Regions from separate parts of the Glutamicibacter sp. JL.03c genome, predicted to be linked through region 2. Evidence: riboswitches for the same ligand, from Rfam matches in the RefSeq annotation. Region 2 holds a riboswitch; each other region holds the start of a gene.
The links. A riboswitch is a leader RNA that binds a small molecule or an ion and turns the genes downstream of it on or off. The one in region 2 is predicted to bind S-adenosylmethionine.
Positions count from the first base shown of each region.

Region 1: it holds a riboswitch for S-adenosylmethionine, as region 2 does, so the genes downstream of both, OF385_RS04340 (bifunctional o-acetylhomoserine/o-acetylserine sulfhydrylase) here and OF385_RS01630 (methionine ABC transporter ATP-binding protein) in region 2, are expected to answer to the same signal.
Region 3: it holds a riboswitch for S-adenosylmethionine, as region 2 does, so the genes downstream of both, OF385_RS04880 (hypothetical protein) here and OF385_RS01630 (methionine ABC transporter ATP-binding protein) in region 2, are expected to answer to the same signal.
Region 4: it holds a riboswitch for S-adenosylmethionine, as region 2 does, so the genes downstream of both, OF385_RS15680 (substrate-binding domain-containing protein) here and OF385_RS01630 (methionine ABC transporter ATP-binding protein) in region 2, are expected to answer to the same signal.

Region 1 is NZ_CP107575.1:945,611-947,805, forward strand. It holds gene OF385_RS04335 (VOC family protein) at 1-369, opposite strand, end outside; SAM riboswitch class IV at 542-662, shown strand; gene OF385_RS04340 (bifunctional o-acetylhomoserine/o-acetylserine sulfhydrylase) at 753-2,111, shown strand; gene metX (homoserine O-acetyltransferase MetX) at 2,114-2,195, shown strand, end outside.
Region 2 is NZ_CP107575.1:349,027-351,221, reverse strand. It holds gene OF385_RS01635 (methionine ABC transporter permease) at 1-169, opposite strand, end outside; gene OF385_RS01630 (methionine ABC transporter ATP-binding protein) at 186-989, opposite strand; SAM riboswitch class I at 1,078-1,167, opposite strand; gene OF385_RS01625 (SDR family oxidoreductase) at 1,453-2,195, shown strand, end outside.
Region 3 is NZ_CP107575.1:1,052,962-1,055,156, forward strand. It holds gene OF385_RS04870 (class I SAM-dependent methyltransferase) at 1-96, shown strand, start outside; gene rpsO (30S ribosomal protein S15) at 204-473, shown strand; gene OF385_RS04880 (hypothetical protein) at 623-991, opposite strand; SAM riboswitch class I at 985-1,095, opposite strand; gene OF385_RS04885 (type 1 glutamine amidotransferase domain-containing protein) at 1,275-2,000, opposite strand; gene OF385_RS04890 (MFS transporter) at 2,083-2,195, opposite strand, start outside.
Region 4 is NZ_CP107575.1:3,384,499-3,386,693, forward strand. It holds gene OF385_RS15675 (sugar ABC transporter ATP-binding protein) at 1-383, opposite strand, end outside; gene OF385_RS15680 (substrate-binding domain-containing protein) at 367-1,407, opposite strand; SAM riboswitch class I at 1,476-1,566, opposite strand; gene OF385_RS15685 (SdpI family protein) at 1,850-2,195, shown strand, end outside.

The DNA.
Region 1 (2,195 bases), 600 kb from region 2:
CTGCTGCCAGGTCAGCTCGCGGCCATCGGGGAACTTGCGGTTGCCCGGAACGGCCTTGCGGCCCAGCCGGTCTTCGGCGCTGGATAGATCGTCCACCGAAACGCACCAGCCCATCCAGCCGCCGCCGAGCTCCGAACGGGCCCGCACCGCCTGGCCGAAGGGGGCCTTGTCGCTGGCCGGGTGGTTCAGCACCTCAACGACTTCCAGGTATTGCCCATGCTTGAGCGGGAAGATGACATTGCGCGTCCCGAACCTCGGATGCACGCCTCCCTTGACGAACTCCAGGCCGAGCGACTCGGAGATTCTTTGCGCGGTTGGCAGCAGCCCATCCGGGCCACAAGCATAACTAACGTGATCTAGCCTCATCATGAAGCCATCATGGCAACATGTGACCGCAGTCTCTACTTAGGTGACCCTAATCTTTTTTGCTGGATCGAATTCCCTGCGGCAAAAGCGCGAACTATCTGGAATATGACCGATTGCGACCATTTGCAGGCGCCCGCATTGCAAAGATCTTCGGTTTTCGGGCACACTGGTAACAGGTCATGAGTCCCAGTAATAAGCCCCGGCTTACTGGGCGGCAACCCTCCAACCGCGGTGGGGTGCCCCGGGTGAAGACCTGGCCCTTAGGTGCATACGGCAGCTAAGGACAAGCGCGGGTAACCCTGGAAGACTTCTTGACGAGGTGCTTCCTGTCGGTGTCTTCTCAGTGGTCTACCCCCATAGTCATGAAACGCTATTTGGAGGAAACCATGAGCAACAACTGGTCATTTGAAACCCGTCAGATCCACTCCGGCCAGACCCCGGATCCGGCCACCGGCGCACGAGCGCTGCCGATTTTCCAGACCACGTCTTTCGTCTTCCCGACCGCGCAGAGCGCGGCCGCCCGCTTCGCCTTGCAGGAGCTGGAACCGATCTACACCCGCATCGGCAATCCCACCACCGACGCGGTGGAAACCCGGATCGCCGATCTGGAAGGCGGAGTAGGGGCGCTGCTGCTCTCCTCGGGCCAGGCCGCCACCACCTTCGCCATCCTGAACCTCGCCGAGGCCGGCGACCACCTGGTGGCCAGCCCCAGCCTGTACGGCGGAACCCAGAACCTGCTCAAGCACACCCTCAAGCGCCTGGGCATCGAAGTCACCTTTGTGGCCGACCCGGATAACCTGCAGGACTGGCGCGACGCGGTCCGCCCGAACACCAAGGCCTTCTTCGGCGAAACCATTTCCAACCCGCGCCAAGACGTGCTGGACATCGAAGAGGTCGCCAAGATCGCCCACGAAAACGGCGTGCCGCTGCTGGTGGACAACACCCTGGCCACCCCGTACCTGATCCGCCCGATCGAATTCGGGGCCGACATCGTCATCCACTCGGCCACCAAGTTCCTCGGCGGCCACGGCAATGCGATCGCCGGGGTGATCGTGGACTCGGGCAACTTCGACTTCGCCAAAGACCCAGCTCGTTTCCCGGGCTTCAATACCCCCGACGAGTCCTACAACGGCTTGGTCTTCGCCCGCGATCTGGGTGTGGACGGCATCCTCGGGGCCAATCTGGCCTACATCCTCAAGGCGCGCGTGCAGCTGCTGCGCGATTTGGGCGCCTCGGTCTCGCCATTCAATGCCTTCCTGATCGCCCAGGGGCTGGAAACCCTGTCCCTGCGCATCGAGCGCCACGGCGAAAATGCGCGCGAGGTAGCCAGCTGGCTCGAAGCCCGCGCCGAAGTGCAAAAGGTCGCCTATGCGGGACTGGCCTCCTCGCCATGGTTCGAGCGCGCCCAGAAGTACAGCGAGCACGGCGCCGGATCGGTGATCGCCTTCGAGCTTGCCGGTGGCGCGGCCGCCGGCCAGGCCTTCGTCAACGCGCTGGAGTTGCATTCGCACGTGGCCAACATCGGCGATGTCCGCTCGCTGGCCATCCACCCGGCCTCCACCACCCACGCCCAGCTCTCCGAGGCCGATCAGGTCGCCGCCGGCGTGAGCCCGTCCCTGGTCCGCATCAGCGTCGGCCTGGAGAACATCAAGGACATCCTGGCCGACTTGGAACTGGGCTTCAACGCTGTTGCCGCCCTGGATTCCGCGGCCGACGATAACAAGGAATTGCAGGAAACCCTTTAGGAATGGCATCCATTGCAACCACCGAGGAACCACAGCTCGCCGGCGGCCAAGACGGCATGATGCGCCGTAGCGCCGTCGGTGAGC
Region 2 (2,195 bases):
TGCCCAGCGGGGTTCCCAAGAGGATGGCGATGGGGATGGCCACCAGCAGCATCGCGAAGGTCTGTGCCATGGCGACCCAGATTTCCGGAGCCAATTCGGCAATCCGGTCAAAGCTGAAAGCTGCCGCGGAGCCGTTGCTCGTGGCAAGCACTACTGAAGTGAAGTTCATTGGTAATCCAGGTTCTCTATACGCGGGCTACGTTGGCAGCGAGGTGGCTCGCCTGCCTAGGCTGCCGATTCAGCGTGATTTCATCGCTGATCAGGTAGCGGCCAATGGGCGTAATCGGTTCAAAGCTTGGTTCTTGCAGAGAGCTCAGCGCAAATTCTTCAACCACCGCGCCGTCTTCCATGACCGAGACTTTGTCGGCGATGGCCTTGATGACGTTCATCTCGTGAGTGACGATGACGGTGGTAATACCGAGGCTTGCGTTGATGTCGCTGAGGTACTGCAGCACCGAGGTGGTGGTTCGCGGATCCACGGCGCTGGTTGGTTCATCGCACAACAGGACCTTGGGCTCGGTCACCAGCGCACGGGCGATGGAGATGCGCTGTTTCTGTCCCCCCGAGAGCTGACCCGGGTAGGCGCTGGCCTTGTCAGCCAGGTCCACAATGGCCAGTGCTTCCAGCGCGCGTTCGCGTCGTTCTTTCTTTGGCACTCCGGCGAATTTCAGGTTCAGTTCGACGTTCTGCTGCGCGGTGCGGTTATTGAGCAGATTAAAGTGCTGGAAGATCATTCCTATGTCATGGCGCTGCTTGCGCAGCTCGCCTTCGCTGAGCCCGGTGAGCTCTACGCCGTCAACAAACACCTGGCCAGAGCTGGGGCGCTGCAGCAGGTTGATATTACGCAGGAGTGTTGACTTTCCAGCGCCGGAGAATCCGATAATGCCATGGATGCTGCCGGCCTGGATATCGAGTGAGACATCCTTGACGGCGGTGAATAGCTCTTGGCCTTTGCCGAAGGTCGTGGTTACGTTCTCAAGACGAATCATGATCGCTCCCTTGATGCTTGGTTATGCGGAGCGTACTTAGCGAAAAACCATCTGCGGTGAGCAGATATGTGGATCGCGAAGTGAAAGTACTCCATCGGTCCTGGCTGTAGCACCGCTCCCTCTCGGGTGGTTGCTGCGACGTCGTTGAGCCAGATCTCTCAGTCGCTCTGGATGGTGTGTGTTCGGTTGTACCGCCCGAACAATTCAAGTCTGTGCTCCATGGCCTCAGGCCGACAAAAGTTACGTAAACCTGCGTCATCAAGTCACGTTTACGCGCGACTCACGCGATAAACCCGCAATAATCGACGTAATAATCCGAAATATTTCTCTTGTTACTAGTTTTATGACGTCATGGCTTGAAGCTTGCACTGATGCGCCTTTGAATCTCGCGCGAAAGCTGAATGGGGAATTCAGCGGTGACCACGATGGTTGTATGTGATTGCAGATCAATCGAGAGGACATCATGAAGATCGCAATCACCGGTGCCACCGGACAACTGGGCCAGCTGGTCATCGACGCGCTGCTCGAACGCGGGGCCGACCCAGCACAGCTGGTAGCCATTGGCCGTTCTGCGCAGAAGCTTGAACCGCTGGCAGGCAAGGGTCTTCAGACGCGCGTGGCTGACTACAACGCGGAAGCTTCCTTGGTCACCGCGCTGGAGGGCGTGGACAAGCTGTTGCTGATTTCAGGCAGCGAAGTCGGGCAGCGAGCCGTCCAGCATGAGAACGTCATCACCGCGGCCCAGCGCGTCAGCGTCAAGCTCATCGCCTACACCTCCGTCGCCAATGCGCTCACCGGCAATATGAAGCTTGCGCAGGAACATATCGCCACCGAGCATATGCTGGCTGCTTCAGGCATCGGCTACGTCCTCTTGCGCAACGGCTGGTACACGGAAAACTACACCGATCAGCTGCTTGGCTACCTCAACAGCGGAGTTGTCCTCGGCGCGGCCGGCGACGGCAAGATCAGCGCCGCGACCCGTGCGGACTACGCGGAGGCTGCAGCTGCTGTGCTGCTCTCGGAATCTAACGAAGCAGGGAAGATCTACGAATTGGGCGGAGACAAGCCCTTCACCCTCAGCCAGCTGGCCGGGGCCGTCAGTGCGGCCGCAGGGCAAGATGTCGCTTACCAGGACGTCGACCCTCAGCAGCTGGTGGCGATCTACACCGAGTCCGGTGTCCCCGAGGTTTTCGCTGACATCCTGGT
Region 3 (2,195 bases), 700 kb from region 2:
TATTGGACCGAGCACCTTGGACACGAGCCATCCGCAAGGGTGCAGGTGCCGTATCTCACCCATGCTTGGAGGTCCCGTCGGCGTCCCCGACGGTGATATGATTGACGATGGTTCTCGCTGCAGTCCGCGGTTGCGAGTATCCGCCGTAAACGTTTCGGCGTTTGCACTGACTTATGAACGCGGTCCAACTCTAGGAGTTTGTTATGGCATTGGATGCCACTATCAAGAACGAAATCATCAAGGCTTACGCTACCCACGAGGGTGACACCGGTTCGCCTGAGGTTCAGATTGCCGTCATGTCCCGCCGTATTTCGGACCTGACCGAGCACCTGAAGATGCACAAGCATGACCACCACACCCGCCGTGGCCTGATGGCTCTGGTTGGTCGTCGTCGTCGTATGCTCGGCTACCTGAAGAACACCGACATCGAGCGTTACCGTTCGCTGATCGAGCGCTTGGGCCTGCGTAAGTAGTCTCTCGCGCTGGTGCGAAGATCCCCGCCTTCCTTGTGGAAGGCGGGGACTTTTTTATGGCCGAAAGGCCTCATGAGGGAATTTTCCACTGAATTTCTTGCAGCACTGTTCCAACCCGTTATGTTGTTGACGGCCCCTATGATCCTCTTTCAGGGGCTGGCAACAACATAACGCGAAGAGCGGCGAACTTCCGTTTCAGCCCGCCGGTCCACGGTCGTAGATTCCAAGCCTTCAAGGTGTGCGAAGGAATAGCTCCACCAGGCCCCGTAGTCCACCGGCGAGGACATCGTACGGCCGTATTCGCCATCATTGGGAATATCAATCCCGGCAATGCGTTTTAGCTGGACGACATCCGCCACAGCGGGTAAGAGCAATTCGGTAAAACCGGCAACATCCTCGGGATAGTTCTCCTTGGCCGCGTTGCCGCCAAGAGCTCCGGGGTGCGCGGCAGGGAGCCGGCGTGGGTGGTAAGGATATGATCCGGGGCCTGCGAAGACATGCCAAAGCCACCTTTCCATCGGTTCTGGCGGTAGCACCATATCCGCAAAAGCTCATTCTTCATCAGCTGGATAGGTTGCTGCGGCATCGCAGAGCCAGGTCTCTCGGCCACTCGGGATGGGTACACATCAATCACTATCAGCTCTTTGGGCTCGGCTGCGAAGTGCTGGATCCTCGTTGAGCCAGCCTCTAGCTGGAGAACGTTATCGTGGAACTCAGTGGGCCGAAAAGAGCTTGAACCCGTGCGATGGCACGGGTTCAAGCGCAATTTTTACGTCATCTTTGCGAGGGTGACGCCGATTTTTAGTCCGCTTCGGCTTCGGCAGCGGCTTCTTCGGCTGCCTTTTCCTGGTGGATTACTTCTGCGAGAAGCTTCTCCATCTCCTTAGCGACTCCTGCGGCCGACGCAGGGTTCTGGCCGGTGACCAGACGTTCGGAGACTTGAACGTTCTCTTCAAAATTATCCGCGGGGATATGGTTGGCGCCTTGCTCGACCAGTTTGTCGGCCAAGAAGAAGGGGATGATCTGATCCTTGCCAACGGCTATTTCCTCATCGTTGGTGAAGGCCGCGACATCCTTGCCGCTGAGCAGCTTGATGCCGTGGTGCAGTTCCACATCGAGCAGACCCGCCGGGCCATGGCACACTGCGCCGACGACTCCACCCTTGTTATAAATATCCCCAATGAGCTTTTGCAGGCCTTCATTGTCGGGGAAATCCCACATGGTGCCGTGACCGCCTACTAGGTAGATCGCGTCGTATTGCTCCGGGTCAATGACTTCCACCCTGGCCGTGTTGTACAGGCCGGCCCGGGTCGTTTCATCTTCAGTGAATTGCACCTGGATTGGATCGTCCGTATCGACAGTGTCACGGGGAGGCTGTCCGCCCTTGATCGAGGCAAAGTCGACGAAATGCCCTGAATCTCGGAAGACCTTCCAAGGATGAGCTGCTTCCGCGACGTTATATCCGGTGGGGTCTCCGCCAGCACCGAGTTCGGAAACGCTAGTTAGGACCATCAGGATTTTCTTCACGGGGTACTCCTTTCGCATTTGTCCTCCCAGCCTTGTACAAAGTTGGCAAGGCTTCAACCGCACCTAGGCGGTTTCCAGAGTTCTATGCGATTGCTCCCTGTTTGGAGGGGGATTCAGGCAAGCGAAGCATCAGGATTCCCAGCAAAGCAATAGCCAAGATCACGGCGGCCAGGGCCCATAAGCCCGCCGAGACGC
Region 4 (2,195 bases), 550 kb from region 2:
TCGGCTCGCGCCGACTCCTGCACGGTGCGCTCATGGCGCCAAAGCCCGCGGCTTGTGCTCGTGCCCAGGTACAGCTGCTCGGCTACGGTCAGGCGTCCGGCCAGGTGGCGGTCCTGGTGGATCACCTCGATGCCCAGAGCTTCTGCATCGGCGGGGCGGCGGATCTGCACGGCTTTGCCAGCCAGTTCGATGTGGCCGGTATCCAGGGTGTACAGGCCCGTGAGAATCTTGATCAGCGTGGACTTGCCGGCACCGTTTTCGCCCACGAGGCCCAGGACTTCCCCGGCTCGAAGCTGCAGGTGGACATCATCGAGCACCTTGACGTTGCCAAAAGATTTATTGATCCCGGCCATGCTCAGCAAGTCATTAGATGCCGTTGTCATTGCGCACCTGATTCACGTTGTCCTTGTCGACAAAAATCGGCTCGGCATAGCTGGTGCTCGGGACCTGATCGGTTTGCCCATCGAGGAACAGGGCGATATTGCTGGCCGAGGTCGCGGCGATCTGCTTGGTGGGCTGGGCGACGGTGAACTGGTAGGAGCTGTTCGGGTCGGCGATCAAATCCAGGGCTCCGGGCTCCGCATCGACGCCATAGAGCTTGATGTCATTATCGGTGGGGTCGATGGCCTGCGCCGCTCCGATCAGCGGCATGTCCCAGCACGACCAGATCGCGTCGACTTCGCCCTCGGGCAGCCTGCGCAGCTGGTCCTGGATCTGGTTCTTGGCATCTTCGATGGTGCCCTCATACTTGTCCTGGAGTTCAGGGGTGATCTTCTCGATATTCGGGTAGTCCTCGAGCACCAGGTTCAGGCTGTTGTAGCGGATCCGGCACGGCGTCACGCCGGGGAAGCCGTTGAAGACCAGGATCTTGCCCTTGCCGTGCAGGTCTTCTGCCATGGTGCGAGCCAGCGTGGTGCCCACATTCCAGTTGTCGCTGGTGACGTTGTTCTTCGAGTATTCGCTCTGGAAGTCGATGGTGAACAGCGGAATGCCTGCGGCGTCCACCTTGGCCAGGGCAGGGGTGAGCGTCTGCGCATCACCCAGGATCACCACGATGGCATCGGGCGACTGGGTAATCAGGTTTTCCACGTCGGAAACGTGCTTCTCGTCCTTGGCTTCGGCCTGGGTAGCGATGACCTCGCCGCCGAGCTCCTTGATGCGTTCCTGGATCTGCTGGTAGACCACCCGCGAGTAATCGTGCAGGATGTCCTTGGCCGCGATGCCGACTTTCTTGCCTTCCAGCGAAGGAACATCCTCCAGCTGCTGCTCGGCTTGCGGGTTGCTGCTTTGCGCCGCGACCGGAGCCGCTTGGGGGCGCGGTTCTTTCAACGAGCAGCCCGTGAGCAGCGTGGTGGCAGCCAGGGCAACAGCCACAAGCTTCAAGGTGTGCGGGCGAGTACGAGTCATGCCGTCCCTCTCTGAGACATCTAGGACCGAGGGATCCCGCACAGAAGTCCTTGCTTCTGAACCCGGGAGCTCCATCGAACCTGGCTTTAGCACTATCTGCAGGAGGCAAACTTGCTGCGGCGTCATGGAGCCAGGTCTCTCAGCCGCTCTGGATGGGGTGTCATTCGAGTCAAGCATCGATCAGCCACGTTGGCTAAGCCGGCGTCATGGGAGGGAACCCTGCGTCAGATCTCGTCACAAATCCGGGGTTTTTGACAGCTTCAAGCCCCGTGAATGCGTGGACAGCGCGTCATATTTCCGCATATTACGATCCCCGGTTCGCGTTCCCCGGTTCGCATTTGCCTGGCTGCTTGAGCCGGGCAAGCCGTGCACGATGCGGGTACTGCCCAATATCACAATCGCCTAGACTGAATCCAAGGACACCGATCGAGAGGACATCCGCGTGGATTCGACCAGCACAGTGAGCCTGATGTTCGGGCTGCTTGTCCTAGCGCTCACCGCGGGCCTACTGGCCCGCATGGGGGCCGACGGCCGCCTGCCGCGCAACAGCAGCGTTGGCCTGAAAACCCGTCACACCCTGGCCAGCGATGAAGCCTGGCTGGCGGCGCACCGCGAAGCCTCACCAACCCTCAAGCTCTCTGGCATCACCGGCTGGCTCTTCTTGATCTCCTCGGCAATCTTCTGTTTCCTGCAGAATTTCGCCGCAGCATTCGCCCTAGCCGCTATCGGCTTTGCCCTGGTCCTCGTGCTGATGCTGCGTGCCGCGTCCAAGGGGAACAAGGTCGCCA